One region of the Microbulbifer maximicatervae genome, then DNA from elsewhere that is predicted to be linked to it. Evidence: predicted binding sites of a transcription regulator. Region 1 holds the regulator's gene; the other holds the start of a gene.

Region 1 (10,113 bases):
GAAAATGATACCGTGCTTAGCTTTTTGACTCCCTTTATTGAACTTGATGTAGAAAAGTTCGAACTTAGCGTAATTTTTCAGTTATAAGCAAAATTAAAAAAGGGCTGTCTGAGACGGCCCTTTTTATTTATAAATCGAATTTATTTACCCTTTGTTGGTGATGGCTTTTATTCGGTTTTGTGCCATGGTGCCAATTTCTCCTCCAGCCCCAGCAGCTTCCTGATAGTGCTTGTAAGCACTTTGCTTATTTCCCTGTCTCTCATAGGTCTGGCCGAGGTAGTAGTGAGCGTAAGCTGTATCAAGATAGCGTAGTGATCTGGTTAGGTCGCCCTCTGCAGAGCTGTAATTTTTTAATTGGATATTAGTGACTCCCCGTTTTAGCCAATACGAAAATAGCGCCGGATTCTTTTGAATGGCACTGTCGTATGCCTTTCGGGCATTTTTATATTGTTTCTTTTGGCTGAGTAAATCGCCTTCTAGCGCAAAAAAGGCAGCTTCTTTGGGTTGCTGTTTTTGAGCTTTTCTTACCAGCGTTAGTGCAGAGTCAAACTTTTTATTATTGGCTGCGGCAACCGCATTGTCGTAATTCTTGTAAGCATCGGCATCGCGCTTTAATTGCGCTATGGCTTTTTGGTAAGAGGCCCGGTTGGTGATTCCCCCTTGGGGTAGAGATTGACTGTGCTTGATATTAGCGCTGACACGAGACTGTGAAGGGGGATGGCTGGCAAAGAGCGCTTCCAGTCCACCAGCTTGCCGCCCCTCCGACAGTTCAACAAATTTGCTTTGCAGGCGTACGGCCCCCTGGGGATCATACCCCGCAGCGGCCATATATTTCATACCGTATTGATCTGACTCTAACTCATTGCCGCGACTGTAGCGGGCAATATAGGCGGAGCCCCCCAGTTGAGTCCCGGTGGCAATCAAGTCAGAGTAGCCAGAGTCCTGGGTGGCAGCTCCCACGATTGCCAGGCCTGCGCCCAGTAATTGTTGTTGGGACATTGCAGTTGCGGAATGTCGTGCAGCAGCGTGAACTATCTCATGGCTCAGTACGGCAGCGAGCTCAGCTTCGTCATCGAGTAACACCAGCAGGCCTCGATTGATAGCGATTTTGCCGCCGGGCAGGGCCCAGGCGTTGGGAACCGAGTTGTTCAGAACTACAAACTCGTAAGGTAGCTGGGGACGGTCTGAGACCCGCGCCAGCTTTTGGCCAACCTGGCTGACGTAGTTTTGCAGGGCCGGATCAATGGTGTATTGGCCGCCCTGCTGTTGTTGGTTGGCAGCGTAGTGCTGTTGCCCCAGTTGAACCTCCTGCTGCGGAGATATCAGCGAAACCTGTTTCTCACCGGTGACTGGGTTGACAACACACCCGCCGAGAATGGATGTTGTCAGAAATGCGACACATGCCGTAAGCGCCTGGGTACGCGAGATCATTACCTCCCTCCCTGTATAATGTTGAGTCATTAGAATGGTTACTCATTGTACACAGTACGGGAACTGAGGTTTATGACGGCACTTCAAGTCATTGAGTTATTTGCGGGCAACAACCCCGAAGGTGAGCCCGTGGTGGAACGGCTACAGGTTCGTGTGAGCGAGGATGATAGCTGCCAGCTGGTGCGATCCCCTGTCTTTATAAAAGGAATCGCCAGTGGGGATTACATTAAGGTCGATAAAGACACCCAGCAATTTGAGTTGGTAAAGCGCTCGGGCAATTTGGCGGTGCGTATTTTTTGTCGCGGTGATAGCACGGAACTGTCTGATAAGTTAACCCCACAGCTGGAAAAACTCGGGGGTGAGTTGGATCTCGAGGCACCGCGCGTATTGGTCTACAGCATTCATGTCAGCTGTGGATTCGATAAGATTGAGGAGATCCTCAACAGTGCCTGCGATGGGGCTAATAGCGTTTGGTATTACGGCAATGTTTATGACCCCAAAGATGGGCAGACCCCGCTCAACTGGTGGCAGGACGTCCTAAAGCCGGAGTAAACATCCGCGATATATTTGGGCCACCCACAATAGCTTGGTAGTGTGTGGTTGAGGCGATAGCGAATTGAGAAGGCACCCGATGTTAATAGTTATTTCACCGGCGAAAACCCTGGACTATGAAAGTGATATTCCCTCACTGGAAACCACCCAGCCGGACTTTTTGAAAGAGTCAGCAGCCCTGATCAAAGAGTTGCGCGAACTGAGCCCGCAGCAGGTTTCCAGCCTGATGAAGATTTCAGACAAGTTGGGAGTCTTGAATTACGATCGCTTCCACACTTGGAAGCGCCCGTTTACCGATAACAACGCCCGCCCCGCCCTGCTCGCCTTTAAAGGTGATGTTTATACTGGATTGGAGGCGGAGACTATGGGTAAGCGGGACTTTGCCTATGCGCAAAAGCACTTGCGTATGCTCTCTGGCCTTTATGGTTTGCTGCGCCCGTTGGACTTGATGCAACCCTATCGCCTCGAGATGGGCACTAAATTTGAAAATGCCAAGGGTAAGAATCTCTATGAATTTTGGGGAGATAAGATTACCGAAGCATTGAATGCGCAGTTGCAGGGTGTGAAGAGTCGCGAGTTGGTAAACCTGGCTTCCAATGAATATTTCAAATCAGTCAAAACCAAGCAGCTTGATGCTCAGGTGATCACCCCGCATTTTAAGGACCTGAAAAATGGTCAGTATAAGATGATCAGCTTCTTCGCTAAGAAAGCCAGAGGCATGATGAGTCGCTGGGCGATTGATCAGAGGGTAAAGAAGGCGGAAGAGCTGAAAGGTTTTGATGTGGCTGGTTATGGTTTTAACCTAGGTTTGTCCACTGAGTGGGATTGGGTATTTACCCGGGATGAGCCGCAGTGAGCAGCACTGAATTGCCCAATGCGCCCTCCTGCGGGCGCAATCGCGAGCCGATTCTCCAGCAACTGACTCGCCTGCTGGCTTCAAGTCGTAAAGTGCTTGAGGTTGGCAGTGGTACTGGTCAACACGCAGTATATTTTGCTCCGCATTTACCGCATCTTGAATGGCAAACTTCAGAGCGATCGCAACAGCTGGAGGCAGTAAAGTCCTGGCTGGCGGAGATACCCAGTAGCAACCTGCCGCAACCGCTGGCGCTCGATGTTGGCGATTCTTGGCCTGAGATTTCGGCTGATGCTATTTTCACCGCAAACACCTTGCATATTATGTCCGCTGAACTGGTGCAGAAGTTCTTTCTGCACAGTGCCGATATTCTGGAGCCCGGAGGCTTGCTGCTTGTCTATGGCCCCGTGAAGATTGCAGGCGAGTTTATCGGTCCCTCTAATGCTGACTTTGATCTCGAGTTGAAGGAGCGTGATCCCAAGCGGGGGATTCGCGATCTCGAATGGCTCGATCAGGTGGCGGAGAGTGCGGGGCTCAGTCGCGCAGAACTAAATTACCTGCCAGCCAATAATCAATTAATGGTTTGGCGCAAAAATGATAATAAGGAGTAACTATGCCTGAGTGGTTTGAAATAGTGGTAATTGTGGCTTTTGCCATTGGAGCGGTATTCTTTTTTGCCAAATACCGAGAGACAGCGGCGGCACTGCATGAGAGTGAGCGCATGAAAGCCCGTTTGTCGAATGACTTGAATCGCTATCGCGATGTGCCCAAGCTGCGCGCTCTGCGAGATGCCCTCATTGGTGCTAAGGCCCTGCCTACCGATGATGAGGGCAATGAGCACCTACTGCTGCGCGATGGGGATTTGCAGTTGCACCATTTGGTTTTGCGCCGGGAAGCAAACGCTCTGGGTAAAGAGGGCACGGCCAGCTATGTCAAAGACGGTAAAGAAGTAGAACTGCAGGAACTGGAGTAATTGAAAGCCGCTTTAATTAGCGGCTTCAGAACTCAATCTGGGTGCTGGCTTTTGAGCCAGCTTTGCTGGTGGAAAGTGAAGGGTGAAGAGACTGCCCTGCCCGGGCGTACTTTCTACACTCATTTCTCCATTGTGTCGCAGCAACACATGCTTAACGATCGCCAACCCGAGACCTGTGCCGCCACTGTCCCGTGAGCGGCCTGGATCAACTCGATAGAAGCGCTCAGTCAGGCGGGGAATATGGATCGAATCAATACCGATACCATTGTCCTCTACGGAAAAGTGCCCGCCTTTGTCATCCTGCCACCAGCGCAATTGAATTCCGCCCTCTTCGGGGGTGTATTTCACTGCATTTAATACTAAGTTGGCAAAAGCACTGTGTAATTCGCCGGGGTCTCCATTGAGGTAGCAATCCCCTTTGCAATCAACTTCGATATGATGATGCCGATCGCCACTGAAGCTGCGCGCTTCCTGGGCCACCCTCTCAATCAGTTCTGGCACTGCCACAGCCATATCCCCGCTTTTGCGCTCAGAGGTCTCCAAGCGAGCCAATAGCAGCAGGTCATTGACCAGCGTACTCATGCGGCCAGTCTGCTCCTCCATTTGAGCCAGGGGTTTCCTCCAGGGAGGTGGTGCCATATCACTGCTTTGCAGTGTTTCCAGGTAGCCGGCAATTACCGTGAGGGGGGTGCGCAGCTCATGGGAAACATTGGCGACAAAATCCCGACGCATCTGCTCGAGATTGTGTAAACGGGTGATGTCGCGAACAATGACCAATGCCTCATCTTTACCGTAGCGGGTGACTTCCAGCTGTAACATGCGGGCTTCATTGCCAGGTGCGGGCAGAGTGAGGGGTTCCCCGTTGTTGTCACTGTGCATATAGCTGACAAAGCCAGGGTCGCGGACAAAGTTGACTAATGACTGGCCGGAGTCACTGGCCTGTAACCCGAGCAGTTCACCGGCAGCAGGGTTCCACCAGGCCAGGTTATCGCCGTCTTCCAGGGCTACAATGCCCTCGCGCAGTGCGCTGGTACTGTCCTGTACCCGGCGCAACATCACATGCAGCTTCTGCTTCTCGCGGCGGTGGCGCCGCTGCATACGGTAAAAGTCGTCGTAGATTTCGCCCCAAATTCCAAAGGCGGTTGGGGCTGGGCCGCGTCTGCCGTTTGCCAGCCAGCGGTTGAAACGTTGCTGTTGCCACAGCACTGAGATTAGGTAGCTGGCCAATCCCGCAATCAGGGCGAGAGACCAGCTGCCGGAGGTGACACCGAGAATGGTGCACCCCAGGGCGATAATTACGAAACGCGAGAACTCGCCAATACTGCGATCCAACATAGAGTTGCCGTGTTGCCTGATAGATGGCGGCAGTGGCACAGCCTCTTCCGCCCACATTCAATACCTCATGGAACCAGGCCCGCACCCGTTAAGTGCGGAGGTTTGATTCTGCAGGGATCGGTACCGATCCAGAGAGGATTGTCACACTTTTTCTGCGGTTTGCACAGAAAACCGATACCCGGTGCCGCGAACTGTCTGGATATAGCGGTCGTGGCCATCAATGGCCAGGGCTTTGCGCAGACGGCGAATATGGACATCCACGGTGCGCTCCTCTACATAGACATTCCCACCCCATACATGATCGAGGAGTTGGGTGCGTGTATAGGCGCGCTCCTGGTGGGAGAGGAAGAAGGTAAGCAGGCGAAATTCTGTTGGCCCCATATCTACCGGCTGCCCTTTGATAGTGACCCGGTGACTCAGTGGGTCCAATATCAGTGCGCCGGCACTGAGCGGTTCTTCCGGGGTTGCCGGGCCCGCGCGGCGCAGTACGGCCTTTAAGCGTGCAACCAGCTCCCGGGGGGAGAAAGGCTTGGTGATGTAATCGTCGGCCCCGGTCTCTAACCCTTTGATTTTATTGTCTTCTTCACCTTTTGCCGTGAGCATGATGATTGGCAACGAGGTGGTGAGTTCATCGCGCTTGAGGCGCCTTGCCAGCTCTACCCCGGAAACATCCGGCAGCATCCAGTCGAGCAGCACTAAGTCTGGCTTCTCGTCGATAATCAGGGCGTGAGCTTCCTGGGCGTTTTCCGCCTCAAGGCAGCGGTAATCTGCCATTTCCAGTGCGACCCGCAGCATATCGCGCACTGCGGATTCGTCATCGACAATCAGGATCGTTTTACTGTGCATTTGCCTGCCATACCCGCTCTGTTGTCAGGGTTTCCCCAGTTATGGCCGAGGATTAAACGGGATTTATATGACAAATATATGACGCTCCACTTCTGGGGCCCACTCATCTTTCAATTCAGCAGAAAATGCAGCGATATGCCGGCGAAAATGGCAAACCCTACCCAATTATTGTTGATAAAAGCCTGAAAACAGCCCTCTCGCCCTCTGTCCCGAATCAGCCACTGCTGATAAACGAATAAACTGCAAACCGGCAATAGCGCCAAGTAGTAAAAAATACCGAGTGAGAACCTTGATCCAATAAGCAGCAGGGCTATTAGAACTAAAAGTTGTAAGGTTCCGGTGATGACCTTGTCCATTTCCCCAAACAAAATGGCGGTGGATTTAACGCCGATCTGAAGATCGTCATCGCGGTCCACCATCGCATAGAAAGTGTCATAGCACAGGGTCCAAACCAGGTTGGCGGTATAGAGCAACCAGGCCTCTGCTGGTACTTCTCCTGTAACCGCTGCGAAAGACATGGGGATTCCCATACTAAAGGCGGCGCCCAGGACCATCTGGGGTAGGTGTGTGTGGCGCTTTGCAAAGGGATAACCGAATGCCAGGGCCAGAGCTAAAAACGAGAGGAGAATCGTGAGTGTGTTGGTGGTGAGTACCAGTAGGAAGGCGGCAGCGCTGAGCCCGGCGAAAAGCGCCAATGCAGACTTTGGCGTCAGTGCGCCGGTGGCCAGGGGGCGCTCTGCGGTGCGTTTTACATGGGCGTCAATTTTGCGATCGGCGAAGTCATTGACTGCACAGCCAGCCGCTCGCATCAGGATCACCCCAAGTGTAAATACGATAAACAAGTGAAAGCCCGGCCATCCCTCAGCGGCTAGCCATAGTGCGCACCAAGTGGGCCAGAGTAACAGCAGTGAACCTATGGGCTTGTCCATCCTCGCCAATTGCCAGTAGGGCAGCGCTGTGGGCCAGTGTTGTGAGATCTGTTGGCTGATCACAGTGAATCCTCAGTTGCGATAGTTTTGGCAGTTTCTTGCGCTATGGGGTCACCTGTCGGTGTGAAGTTGGGAAGAAAAGCCTCCGACACCAGTAAGGGCTTATCCCGCAGCCAGAATACCGAGCGGCGACCCCAGACTTCAGAATCTCTATCCCCAAGTTCACGATCGGCGCAGCCAGGGGATTGCTGCAGTAAATTTAGGGCGATCTCGCCTCTGCGAATACCCGGTTCACTAAACAGCAGCTCCCCCAGCGGGCGAGTATCCAGGCTGCGCAGATTGCGAGATTTTCCCTGCAGGCTGCGCTCGGGTAAAACGCTGCGGGCGTACACCCAGGGTTGTCCGCAGCCGTAGAGCAGTACTTCCCGAATCAGGGCCCGGTTGCCATTGTGTAACCCCAGTACAAGGCATTCTTCAGGGCGGGGTGTCTGCCACCCCTGATACAGCACGCGAACATAAAAGTCTCCGTCACTTTGCTGCTTGAGAGCGGCGGTGAGTGATCCGGAATAGGTCAGCCAGGGCACCAGATTTTTGGGTGGTTGCTGCTGGGTTTCAAGAGGCAAACTCTGCCAATCGCCAGAGGGCACAAATGGTGATTGGTGCAACGATAACTCCGCAGTCTGGATAAAGGCCCCATTGTATCCCGGTCGGTGGCAACAGGTCTCTCCCTGTTGCATTTTTGCTCCCCAGCACGGCAATGGATATAGTGCTCACTGCAATGAAAACAACGATTCATAAAGAGAAGCTTGTTATGGGGCTTACGACCAAAATTTTAGTGGGAATGTTTGCGGGCATTACCGTTGGGGGGTTAATCAACTCCTTGAATGAGACCCAGCTGCTCGGTGCTGGCGTGAACAGTGCTATTAATCTTTACCTGACCGAAGGCCTGTTCGATGTTATCGGCCGTATCTTTATCGCGTCACTAAAGTTGATGGTGGTACCTTTGGTTCTGGTCTCGCTGATCAGTGGCGCCTGTGCCCTATCGGAAGGCAGCCGAATTGGGCCGCTGGCGGGTAAAACCGTCCTGCTTTATATGGCGACAACGGCCATTGCCATTACTCTGGCACTGTGTCTGGCATTAATCTTCCAGCCTGGAGTTGGTGTTAATGAAGCTGCAGCTGAAGCCGCTTCAACATTTGTGCCGAAGGAGTCCCCACCTCTTTCAGAGGTACTGGTCAATATATTCCCGACCAACCCTGTTGCCGCTATGGCTGAGGGAAATATGCTGCAGATTATCGTTTTTGCCCTGTTGATGGGCTATGCGATCTCTCGTTGCGGGGAGCCGGGTCAACGTATTGCCGCTTTCTTTAATGACCTCAATACCGTTGTTTTGCGCATGGTCGGTGTACTGATGGTTTTTGCCCCCTATGGCGTTTTTGCGTTGCTGGCGAAAACCTTTGCCGGTCTTGGGTTAGGAGGCTTGATACAACTCGGAAAGTATTTCCTGGTCGTGGTCTGTGCCCTGCTTCTGCATGCATTGGGTACTTACTCGGTGATTCTGAAGCTGCTGAGTGGGCTCAATCCCCTAGAGCTACTGAAGAAAATGTGGTCGACCATGTTATTTGCCTTCAGTACCGCTTCCTCTGCTGCCACTATCCCGGTGACTTTGTCGACGGTAGAGAAGCGCCTGGGTGTGGATAATAAAATTGCTGCATTCACAGTTCCCCTAGGTGCGACTATCAATATGGATGGCACCGCGATTATGCAGGGTGTGGCTACGGTCTTTATTGCCCAGTTCTTTGGAATTGAGATCGGCCTGACCGGCTTTCTGACGGTGATCCTGACAGCAACTCTGGCGTCTATTGGTACTGCTGGGGTGCCCGGCGTCGGCCTGATTATGTTGGGTATGGTATTGCAGCAGGTGGGTCTGCCACTCGAGGGGATTGCCATTGTGATCGGCGTAGATCGCCTGTTGGATATGGTGCGCACGGCGGTCAATATTACCGGTGATGCGGTAGTAAGTAGTGTGGTGGCGAAGAGTGAAGGTGCCCTGGACGAAGAGACTTACTACGATGCCAATTACAAGAGTGTCAGCATTAACGACAACAACACAGTAGGCGCCCACTAGGGCGCTCTCCTCAAGCCTCGGCAAATCGGGGCTTGTTCTGTAACCAGCGTTTAATCAACTGTTGTCGCATGCCCTCTGTCAATTGAGGGGAAATAGCAATTTTTTGCACTTGCGGCAGCAGCTCAGCATCCCTCTGCAAGTCTGCGATGCGGTGCTGGATCTCCCCTGTCTGGCGGGTGCCGAGGATTTCCCCGGGACCTCGCAGACGCAGGTCTTCCTCTGCAATAGCAAAACCATCACTGTGTTGACGCAGCGCTTGCAAGCGGGCGCGGCCATTCTGCGATAGCGGTGTGCCGTACAGCAGCACACAGTGGCTGGCGATGGAGCCGCGCCCGACCCTGCCGCGCAACTGGTGCAATTGGGCCAGGCCCAGGCGTTCGGGGTTTTCGATAATCATCAGGCTGGCATTGGGCACATCTACGCCCACTTCAATGACCGTGGTTGCCACCAGCAAATCCACTTCCCCGGCCTTGAAGGCGCTCATCACCTGCTCTTTTTGCTCGGGCTTCAGGCGGCCGTGTACCAGGGCCACGCGAACGCCTTCGAGCATTTCAGCGAGTTCTTCAGCGGTGGATTCTGCGGCCTGGGCTTGCAGGCTTTCCGACTCCTCGATAAGGGTGCAAACCCAGTAGGCCTGGCGGCCCTCGGCGATGGCGCTTTGCACCCGTTCCATAACCTGGTCGCGCCGATCATTGGCAATGGCAACGGTGTTGATGGGTTGTCGCCCTGGCGGCAGCTCATCGATGATTGAGCAATCCAGGTCAGCGAAGGCGGACATCGCCAAGGTGCGGGGAATCGGTGTAGCGGTCATAATCAGCTGGTGGGGTTGCAGCCTGCCGGTAGCTCCACTTGCCGCCCCTTTCTCACGCAGCTCCAGGCGCTGCTGTACGCCAAAGCGGTGTTGCTCATCGATAATCACTAACACCAGGTTGTGGAAAGCCACCTCTTCCTGAAAAAGTGCGTGGGTGCCCACCACTAACTGGGCATCGCCACTGGCGATCTTGCCCAGCTGTTTACGCCGCTCGGCAGCCTTTAAGCTGCCCGTTAGCTGAGCAACTTCAATACC
Region 2 (10,113 bases), 1.5 Mb from region 1:
CGAAGTGCCCGGAAGCCGTTGCCTCACAGCACCGCAAGTTGCTTGGTTGAGGGGGCAGGGCAGGACTTGAGCCCGAGCGACTCGCTCGGGCCGAGACAGACCAGCCGCGCTAGGGACGCATCTCTGGCAAAGGTGCGACTGTTGTGAAGTGAAATGGATTTCCATCCGCAGCAATTATTCAAATAGCGGTTGGAGATGCTGAGTGATCAAAGTTCATCTCGGTGATATCACTCGATTGCACGTCGATGTAATCGTCAATGCTGCCAACAGCCGTCTCTTGGGAGGCGGTGGTGTCGATGGGGCCATACACCGCGCAGCGGGGCCCAATCTACTGGAGGCCTGCCGCAGTCTGGGCGGTTGTCCTGTTGGTGAAGTGCGCGCCACTGGCGCTTATTCCATTCCCGTAAAACGTATCTACCACACAGTTGGGCCGGTTTGGCGCGGCGGCAGTTTGGGTGAGCCCGAGCTGCTCTCCAGCTGTTATCGACACTGCCTGGCATTGGCTCGGCGCGAAAACATGCGCTCAATCGCTTTTCCTGCGATCAGTTGCGGTATCTACGATTATCCCCCGGAGCTGGCCGTAGAGGTGGCTGTAGAGCAGGTACAGCAATTCCAGGAGAAGGAGGGGGCACCGCAGCAGGTTGTATTCTGTTGTTTCGAAAAATCGATGGCGGATCTCTATCTATCCCAGTTGGATGCCTACGTTAGGCGCTAAAAGCCACGCTTTGTAGGCCTCGTGGTATTTTCGGCCATTGATTGATATCCATGGGTTGGGGATTATTATTGCTCTGACAATAACAATATAAGAATGAGGAGATTGTCATGCGCAGTGCCCAGCAGTGGTTTTCCGAGTATGGTGAGAGTCATCAGAATCCGATCAACAAATCCATTCATTGGATTGCTGTTCCCGTAATTTATGCAACTGTGGCCGGACTTTTGTGGGCAGTTCCGCAGCCGGACTTTATGGCGACAATTCCCTGGCTGAACTGGGCTGTCGTGGTGACAATCCCGATTCTTCTGTTTTATTTCGCGATGTCGTTTCCCATTGCCCTGGGAATGACGGGATTAACTGTTCTGTGTTTGTGGGCTTGGTCGGTATTGGAGCGGCTGGGGGTGCCTATCTGGCAGACGGCACTGGCCCTATTTGTGATCATGTGGGTGTTCCAATTTATTGGCCACCATATCGAAGGCAAGAAACCCTCTTTCTTTAAGGACTTACAATTCCTGTTGATCGGCCCCGCCTGGGTGATTGGTTTTATTTACCGGAAACTGGGCATTCAATACTGATTGCCGGTTTATGCAGATGAGTGGCTGCGGCCACTCATCGATCAATCCCGCTACCGGTTGTAGTGGACCGGTACTTCCAGTGTCTCTTTAACTTCTTCCATCACCACATAGCTGGTGCACTCCTGCACTTCCGGCAGTGTCAAAAGCGTTTCGCCGTAGAACTTGCGGTAGGCACTCATATCCGCCACCCGGGCTTTGATCAAGTAATCGAAATTCCCGGATACCAGGTAACACTCCTGCACTTCAGGCAGGGCGGCCACGGCGTTGCGAAATTCCTCAAAGGCATCCTGTGCGGATCGATTCAGTCTGATCTGCACAAAAACGACCAGGGCAGCATCGAGGTACTCCGGGTTGATCAGGGCGGTGTAGCCCTGAATGACGTTGTCACTTTCTAGGCGTTTGACCCGTTCGACGCAGGGGGTCGCGGTCAGACCTACCTGCCGGGCCAGCTCTGCATAGCTGGTTCGTCCATTCTTTTGTAGAACACGCAATATGTTCCGGTCGATAGTGCTTAGCTCTCCCGCACGTTTGCGCATAACTGCTGACTCCGAATTGGTCGACATGGTCAAAAAGTAGACTTGCCGACTGGTTGTGTAGTGGATTCCACTAGTTTTATCAAAAATCTACTAAATATCCACTTCTTATCTGTTCTTATACTGGGGAAAACATAGAAATTAGGTACTCCTATTTGATTAAGGCAGTACCGAGCGCACAGAGCGAGGAGAAGGAAAATGTTGATTGGCGTCCCTAAAGAGATTAAGAACCACGAGTATCGTATTGGCCTGACGCCGTCGAGTGTTCGCGAACTGGTTGGCCACGGCCACGAAGTGATTGTACAGAAGGATGGTGGTGCCGCTATTGGTTTCCCCGACGAGATGTACGTTCAAGCCGGCGCCAAGATTATCGATACTCCGGAAGAGATTTTTGCCACTGCCGATATGATCGTCAAGGTAAAAGAGCCCCAGCCCCACGAGTGCGAAATGCTGCGCCCTGGGCAGGTTCTGTACACCTATCTGCACCTGGCTCCAGACCCCAAACAAACTGAGCTGCTGGTGAAATCTGGCGCTACCTGCATCGCTTATGAAACTGTAACCGACCGCTTCGGTGGCCTGCCCCTGCTGGCGCCTATGTCTGAAGTTGCCGGTCGTATGTCTGTACAGTGTGGTGCCCACCACCTGGAAAAAGCCCAGGGTGGTCTCGGCGTACTGCTCGGCGGTGTTCCCGGTGTAGCTCCCGCTAAAGTCCTGATTATCGGTGGCGGTGTTGTTGGTACTAACGCAGCGAAGATGGCCCTGGGTATGGGTGCTGACGTTACTATCCTCGACCGTTCCCTGCCGCGTCTGCGTCAGTTGGACGATATTTTCGGTGGTGCGGTTCGCACTGAGTACTCCACCAACGATGCTATTGAAAAGCACGCACTGGAAGCTGACCTGGTTGTTGGTGCGGTTCTGATTCCTGGCGCGGCAGCCCCCAAACTGCTGACTCGCGACATTATCAGCCGTATGAAGAAAGGCGCAGTTGTAGCTGACGTTGCTATTGACCAGGGCGGTTGTTTCGAGACTTCCAAGGCGACTACTCACCAAGAGCCTACTTACGTAGTTGATGGTGTGGTTCACTACTGTGTTGCCAATATGCCCGGCGGTGTAGCTCGCACCTCTACTATGGCCCTGAACAATGCCACCCTGCCTTACGCGGTAGCCCTGGCAAACAAAGGCGCCAAGCAGGCATTGTTGGACGATTCCAACCTGCTGGAAGGCTTGAATGTTCACGCTGGCATGGTGACCTACCAAGCCGTAGCCGACGTACTGGGTTACGAGTTTGTAGATCCCAAATTGGCTCTGCAAAAACAAGCCGTAGCGGAAGACGCTGTAGCTTAATTGCCCCCGGTGGCCGCCTGCGGGCGGCCGCATTGTAAATAAGCGGTAACGCGCTTGTTGTTGGGAAGTTTCCCCCGGAGCGCTCTTTGCGTTCCTCTCTGTGAGACCTGGTGGCATAGCCACTAATTGATAGCCGCGTATTTACGCGGCTTTTTTATGCGCGTTATTTATGCTTTAGAAAAAGCTGGATGTGTTGTTTAAGGAAAAACTGGGGAAGCGGAGAAGGAAAAACAGAAAGGGTGCTGAGGGACTTCCTTGTCGCCTCACGAGGGAGAGGGGTTTGGGGCTAGGGTTAAATAACCCAGATTTCTACCCGGCGATTTTTTATCTTTGAGCTGGAGCTGTTGGAGGCTACCGGCAGATAGGCACCAAAGCCCTGAACCGGTGCTGTATTAATCTGGTGATCCCTTAGAGCAGAGCGAACGGTAACTGCGCGTAGTTTTGATAAAACGATTGAACGCCCCTCACTGACTTTCTCATCGCCAAACCCGATCAATAGCAGTCGCTTGTGGCTGTTCTCAGGCTTTTGCATAAAGCGGACAAGTCGCTGTATATCCTGTTTTGCCTTGTTATCTAAAGAGGCGCTGCCTTCAGAGAAACGGAAGTTAATGCTCAGGCGCTCTGCATTTTCCGTTAATTTCAGGTATTCGCTGGGCCCATCCCGGTTGGCTTCAGGTTTTACACCGATTGGCGTCTGCGCGACAAATCCAGTGGCCTTTACCAGCTCCTGCCCCTGCTCGCTCTGCACAAAGTGCAGGAACTCTTCGGCGACGGGTTTTAAACCGTAAGCAGCGGTATAGAGAAAAAGGCGGCGGGAGAGGGGGTAATCCTCGGTTGCGATTGTCAGATGCTCTGGAGCTTGCGGTTGGGTGTTCTGGTCAGATACCGATACGGCCTTGGCTCGTCGAATAGACGCCAAGCCGACAAATCCAATACTGTTGGGATTCGCCGAAACACGGTCTGACAATTGATCATTCGATTCGAAGCGTTTTGCATTAGTAATAAGGGAGTGCTTTTTCCCGAGCACCAAGCTTTTAAACGTATCCCAGGTGCCGGACTGATTATCTCTCGCCAGAACTTTGATACGACCTTTCCGCCCGCCCACTTCAGACCAGTCGGTAATTTTCCCGGAAAATATTGCTGCTATTTGTTGCAGGGTTAATTGAGTAATGGGGTTTTTAGGGTGAACAATAATGGCGAGTCCATCGATAGCAATAACATGTTCTGCACCTTGATCGCGCATATCTCCAAAGCGACTCAGGGCTGCGTGCTCAGCATCTTTTATTGGTCGCGAAGCCATGGCGATATTGGCCTGGGACCGTTCAAGGCCTTTAAATCCAGTGCTTGAACCGTGTGCCGCAATATCGACATAAATTTTATTGCCACCGAGATCCCCCTGTACTCGAACCTCATTTTCTTTCTCTAGAGGAATAACCTCCAGATTACTGCCACCTCGGGATTCCAGGTAATCACTCACCAGGTTGGGCGCCAGCTTTGCACCGACAGTATTGGAGCCGTGTAGAGTAAAAAGCAGGCCTGTTGTATCGGGAGGGAAATGGGTTTGGGCTGTAGAAGTTGCAGCAGCCAAGGACACCCCAAGAAGAAGGAAGGTAAGGGTTTGCTTTAGCCGGCTTAAGAATACGCTCATAGTAATTCGACCGTAAGGTGGTAAAACGAGGGCGCAAAATATGACTTAATTGTGACAAATTGATGAAATATTGATTGCTGAATTGTGCAAATGTCTCATCGCAAGACATAGGTAACTTTACTGGGGGTTATTTGAACAATTGAAGTATGGGTAGTTAAGCTTTCGTAAAAGCTTGCTCCACGTTTAAAAAGCAATAAGTCAGGTAAGTACTCAGAGGCTACTGTGGATATGCATCAGAGCCTCGTAAAGCCCGATAATTTAAAACGCGGGAAATAACCGGCTAATTAGCACTGGGAGTGCAGTTTCTACCCGTAAAATACGTGGCCCCAGGTGAACGGATTGAAAACCTGCTTCCTGGAGTTTCTCGACTTCATAACTGATAAAGCCGCCTTCAGGGCCAATGGCTAAAGTGGTCGGTTGCTTTATGTCCACAGGGCAAGCCGTTCCCCCTACTGGATGAGCCACCAGTTTACGGGAGTCACTGGAAAGGGAAGGGAGTTCGTCTTCGACAAACGGTTTAAAGCGTTTGCGCAACAGAATTTCCGGCATTTGCGTATCGACAGCCTGCTCTAGTCCGAGCAAACATTGCTCAAAGAGTTTGTCTTCCTGCAACCAGGGAGTTTGCCAGTAAGATTTTTCGACCCGGTAACTATTAATTAAAACCAGTTTTTTGACCCCGAGTGCTGTTAGGTGCTGGATAACCCTCTTGAGCATTTTGGGGCGAGGCAGGGCCAAAATAAGTGTGAGAGGTAATGGCTGGGGCGGATCAATTGCGAATGCCACTTCAAGCTCAACGCACTTCTCGTCGAGTTTAACAATCTCGCCACTACCTATTTGCCCGTCGAGCATTCCGACACGAAGTTGTTGTCCCGGTGCTGCTCTGTGAACCTTGGTGATATGCTCCAGCTGGCGTCCACTAAGGCGGACGCGATTGGGACTAATAAAGTCGTGCTTTTGTAAAACAATCAGGTTCAAAGTCGGGCGCCTTGGTACTTCAATTTATAATGGTGTCGATGCTATGGGGCTGGGCTAGCTGGTTTGAGCTGAAGCAATCGCGCCTTTGCCAATTCCTTCGTAGGCTCTTACGGTAATCGCTTTCCCCGGTTCTTTTGCCGCCAGGGTGTTGGCGATATATTGGGCCAACTGCTCCACCGTGGTATCACAGTCAAGAATTTCACAAACTTTGGCAGGGATGGACAGGGTGAAGTTTCCCTGTTGTGCACTGTAAGCAAAGTTATGCATTTCCTCACCGCGATCATCGGCAGTTGTTGAAACCAGATCCTCGCGAGTGCCCAGGTAGATATCTTCCCAGCGCTCAGCCCAGTACTTTTCCAGCTCTGTATCGCGTTGGCCACCCGTCATGACCTGAATACGTGAACGGTGTCCATGGGCGATACGCTGGCAGTTGCCAAGGTGTTTTTTCAGGCCATGGCTGTAGTGGTAGAAAGCATCTTCAATGACTTCACAGTGGAAGCTGAGCTTGAGCTTCTCCACGCTATCGGGGAAGTGGCTGGCCAGCTGCTGGACACACCAGACGGCGACGCTCTCAGGAGTAATTACCTCGGCGTCCACTAAGGCAAAAGCTTGTTCCGGACCTGACACTTTAATAGAGGCCCCGTTTTCCAGTAGCCAGGTCAGGTTAACCTGGTCTCCACTGTGCTCCAGGGTCAGTTGGGGTGAGCGGGTAGGTACCAGGAGGCGGTGGTCGACTTGATCATCCAGCCAATGCCTCAGGGTCTTTTTCACTATTCCAAAGTCGCAAACCATCCCCTGTTCATCCAAGGCGCCATCAAGGGCTGCGTTTGCCAGCCAGGTCTCGCCTACGATGCCTCGTTTTGAGTCGAGGTAGCTGAAGTCAACGTTGGTTAAATTATCGACAAACAAGTGCATGAGTAACTCTTTGCAGGGGGTGAGATAGTAGTCGTTCATTATAACCTGTTAATAGGGCTGGATCTTATTCGTTTATGCCTCTATAATCGCGCCCTCTTCGGATGCACTGACACCGAAGATCGTTGTGGCGGCCCTCCCGGTCCCCTCGCAATGAGCAGCTGTGAACTCCGCCAGGCCCGGAAGGGAGCAACGGTAGCAGTGGTATCATGTGCCGAGGGTGTTGCTGGTTGGGCTGCCTCCAATCTCTCCCTTCTTTGTTTCAAAAATCATCCCCTGAAATTCCCCGTTGAGAGTGTTTTGCTCGACCGTATCCTGGGTTTTTGCTCTTTTCCTCACCAAATTTTTTCCCGCAAAGACGATATAAAAGGGGATTTTGTGTCGATCTGGCTCGATCTTCGGCCTCGTCGTCGCTGATTGTGTGGGGCTTATGCTATAAACGGCGTCAACTATAAGCAGATCTAAAAATGATTCTTGAGGAGAAAATGAAAAAAGTTGCTCTCTCGATAGCGGTTGCCGTTGCACTGTCTGCCTGTGACAGTGGGCAGCAAGCGGTAAAACCGGTTGGTGTAGCCCAGGCGACTGCGGAAAGCCCAGCTGATAATTCCCAGCTGACAGTCAAAGATGCGCAAGCTTTCTTAAAAGATGCCCAGGCTCGCATGGAAAAAATGGGACAAGAGGCAAGCCATGCCGCTTGGCTTGCTTCTACCTATATCAATATTGATTCCCAATACGTAGAAGCTTTGGCTTCAGAGCGATACACCACCCTGGCCGTGGAGCTGGCTTCAGAGGCCGCCAAATTTAACGACTTGGACCTGGACCCTGATACCCGTCGCCAGTTGACCATGTTGAAGCAGGGTTTGGTTTTTCCCGCGCCGAAAGATCCGGCATTAACTTCTGAGCTGGCGCAAATTGGCTCAAAAATGCAGGGCATGTACGGTGCCGGTAAATACTGCCGCGAAGATGCTGGTGAAGAAAAGTGCTATACCCTGACCGAGATGGGGCAGGTGATGGCGACTAATCGCGATCCTGAATTGCTTAAGGATTTGTGGGTTGGTTGGCGTAAAGTTTCTCCTCCCATGAAGCCTCTATATGAGCGCCAGGTGGAGATTGGTAATGCCGGCACCAAAGAATTGGGTTATGACAACCTGAGTGTTTTCTGGCGCTCCAAATACGATATGGCTCCGGATGCCTTTGCTGCGGATATGGATACCCAGTGGGGTAAAGTGAAGCCGTTGTACGAAGCTTTGCACTGCCATGTTCGCGCCAAGTTGAATGAGCATTACGGCGATGACGTAGTGCCGGCTCAGGGTAAAATCCCTGCGCACTTGCTGGGTAATATGTGGGCCCAGGAGTGGGGTAACGTCTATGACATAGTCAAAGACGATGACATGCAGGCGCCCTATGATCTGACTCAGCTGGTGGTTGATTCCGGCATGAGTGAAAAAGACATGGTTAAAGTGGGGGAGAAGTTCTTCACCTCCCTGGGCTTTAAGCCTCTACCGGAAACTTTCTGGGAGCGCTCCCAGTTCACCCAGCCACGCGATCGCGATGTAGTTTGTCATGCCAGCGCCTGGAATATGGACGGGCAGGACGATCTCCGCATCAAGATGTGTATCAATAAAACGGGTGAAGACCTGGTTACCATCCACCACGAGTTGGGCCACAACTTCTACCAGCGCATCTATAAAGATCAACCTTTCCTCTATAAAAATGGCGCTAACGACGGTTTCCACGAAGCTGTTGGCGACACCATCGCGCTTTCCATCACGCCGAAGTACCTCAAGGAAATCGGTTTGATGAATGAGGTGCCGGATGAGAGTAAAGATATCGGTTACCTGATGCAGCAGGCACTGGATAAGATTGCCTTCCTGCCATTTGGTCTGCTCGTTGATAAATGGCGTTGGCAGGTATTTAACGGTGAGGTGAAGCCGGAAGACTACAACAAAGCCTGGTGGAAACTGCGTGAAGATTACCAGGGCATTGCCGCTCCGGTAGAGCGCTCCGAAGAGAACTTCGATCCGGGTGCCAAGTACCATATCCCCGGTAATACGCCTTACGCTCGCTACTTCCTGGCGCGTATCCAGCAGTTCCAATTCCACCGCGCGCTGTGTGAAGCCGCTGGTGAAACCGGACCGCTGCACCGCTGCTCCATCTACCAGAATGATGAGGCTGGTAAGAAGCTGCGCGCTATGTTGGCAATGGGTGCAAGCAAGCCCTGGCCGGATGCTATGGAAGCGCTCACTGGTCAGCGCGACCTGGATGCTTCCGCCATTATCGATTACTTCCAGCCGCTGATGGCGTACCTGGAAGAGCAGAACCAAGGGCGTCAGTGCGGTTGGTAGTCTGAAGAGTCTTAGCTTTATTTTTGAAGCTAAATGAAGAAGGGGGCTTTGCCCCCTTTTTTTGGCTGGCAGTCTCGTTTCTAATGTAGTTTGGTTTGTTTCTCTTCCTCTTTTAAGAAGCTTGCGGCAGCCTTGGTGAAGGCTTCCATCGGAGGACGAAGAGACCCAATTCCCGCCATATAGCGGTTCATGGTTTTGTTCGCCAAGCTGGAGTTAATGGTTGGTGTAATATTTGCCTTGATGATTTTCAGTAGATCAAAGCCCAAGGGTGGACCCCTGTCATCAATTCCTGGAGTGAGGAAGGTGTCACTCTCTGAATGGGAAAGGTTATACATCTGCAATGTGTTGTTGACCGTTTCTACACTGGAGCCGGAAATAGACCTGACGGTGCCACCCAGTCCCACTGTTTCGGTAATCGCGCTGTCTCCCATGTCCCTGTTGACATCTGCTGGGGTAACGCCCTGTACTAATTGCCCGTGTCCTACTCCTGCAATTCCAGTAAACCAAGTGTTTCCAAGACCAGAGACCTTGATCCCAAACTCTGTTCCATTGCGGGCCATTGTGGTGATGATACTGCTATGGGGAATACCACTTCCTGCGTCGGCTACAGCTTTACAGGTGGCCATAATAGGGTTTAGGGAAAAGGAGCCGTCCTGATAGATTTGAGTCGATATTTTTTCAATATCGTGTTTGTTCGTACAGTTTTTGATGATGCCCGGTAATATGATTCCGGAAAGTAGTAATGTGGCTGCATTCGTCATCAGGTGGCAGTCATCACCCATCAGTAAGCTTCTGCCGATAATGGGCAGGAAATCGATACCGCCTTGCTCTTTGATCACTTGATCGAGGACTGGAGCTATATGATTTTCTATCCAGTGAAGTTGGTCGATTGCATCTTGGTCATAGACACCGAATCGCATCGAGCTTCCCCGGTTGTCACCTCGATCGTCGCTGAGATTGGAGTAAGCTCGATACCCGGTTACCTTGTCTTCTACGATATAAACCGACATTGAGTAGGTGATAATACCCGCCATTGGTCCAACGGCACTGTGATCGTGGCAGGGCTCCA

The links. The regulator PhoB, encoded in region 1, activates phosphate uptake and scavenging genes when phosphate is short. The targets are predictions, from matches to a motif close to TGTCATAAANNTGTAACA.
Region 2: ACJJIS_RS15805 (substrate-binding domain-containing protein) is a predicted target of PhoB. The motif match lies at 4,863-4,880, and genes of this name have one in related genera.

The regions. Positions count from the first base shown of each region.
Region 1 is NZ_CP174334.1:5,066,906-5,077,018, forward strand. It holds gene ACJJIS_RS22130 (putative porin) at 1-87, shown strand, start outside; gene ACJJIS_RS22135 (M48 family metalloprotease) at 145-1,431, opposite strand; gene ACJJIS_RS22140 (DUF4265 domain-containing protein) at 1,504-1,983, shown strand; gene yaaA (peroxide stress protein YaaA) at 2,063-2,839, shown strand; gene ACJJIS_RS22150 (DUF938 domain-containing protein) at 2,836-3,447, shown strand; gene ACJJIS_RS22155 (hypothetical protein) at 3,450-3,809, shown strand; gene phoR (phosphate regulon sensor histidine kinase PhoR) at 3,822-5,201, opposite strand; gene phoB (phosphate regulon transcriptional regulator PhoB) at 5,286-5,990, opposite strand; gene ubiA (4-hydroxybenzoate octaprenyltransferase) at 6,101-6,982, opposite strand; gene ACJJIS_RS22175 (chorismate--pyruvate lyase family protein) at 6,979-7,656, opposite strand; gene ACJJIS_RS22180 (dicarboxylate/amino acid:cation symporter) at 7,731-9,047, shown strand; gene recG (ATP-dependent DNA helicase RecG) at 9,058-10,113, opposite strand, start outside.
Region 2 is NZ_CP174334.1:3,616,425-3,626,537, reverse strand. It holds gene putP (sodium/proline symporter PutP) at 1-50, shown strand, start outside; gene ACJJIS_RS15825 (O-acetyl-ADP-ribose deacetylase) at 203-715, shown strand; gene ACJJIS_RS15820 (Mpo1 family 2-hydroxy fatty acid dioxygenase) at 823-1,287, shown strand; gene ACJJIS_RS15815 (Lrp/AsnC ligand binding domain-containing protein) at 1,338-1,823, opposite strand; gene ald (alanine dehydrogenase) at 2,019-3,164, shown strand; gene ACJJIS_RS15805 (substrate-binding domain-containing protein) at 3,457-4,812, opposite strand; gene ACJJIS_RS15800 (16S rRNA (uracil(1498)-N(3))-methyltransferase) at 5,071-5,787, opposite strand; gene ACJJIS_RS15795 (6-carboxytetrahydropterin synthase) at 5,842-6,702, opposite strand; RNA gene ffs (signal recognition particle sRNA small type) at 6,837-6,934, shown strand; gene ACJJIS_RS15785 (M2 family metallopeptidase) at 7,185-9,044, shown strand; gene ACJJIS_RS15780 (YlbE family protein) at 9,125-10,113, opposite strand, start outside.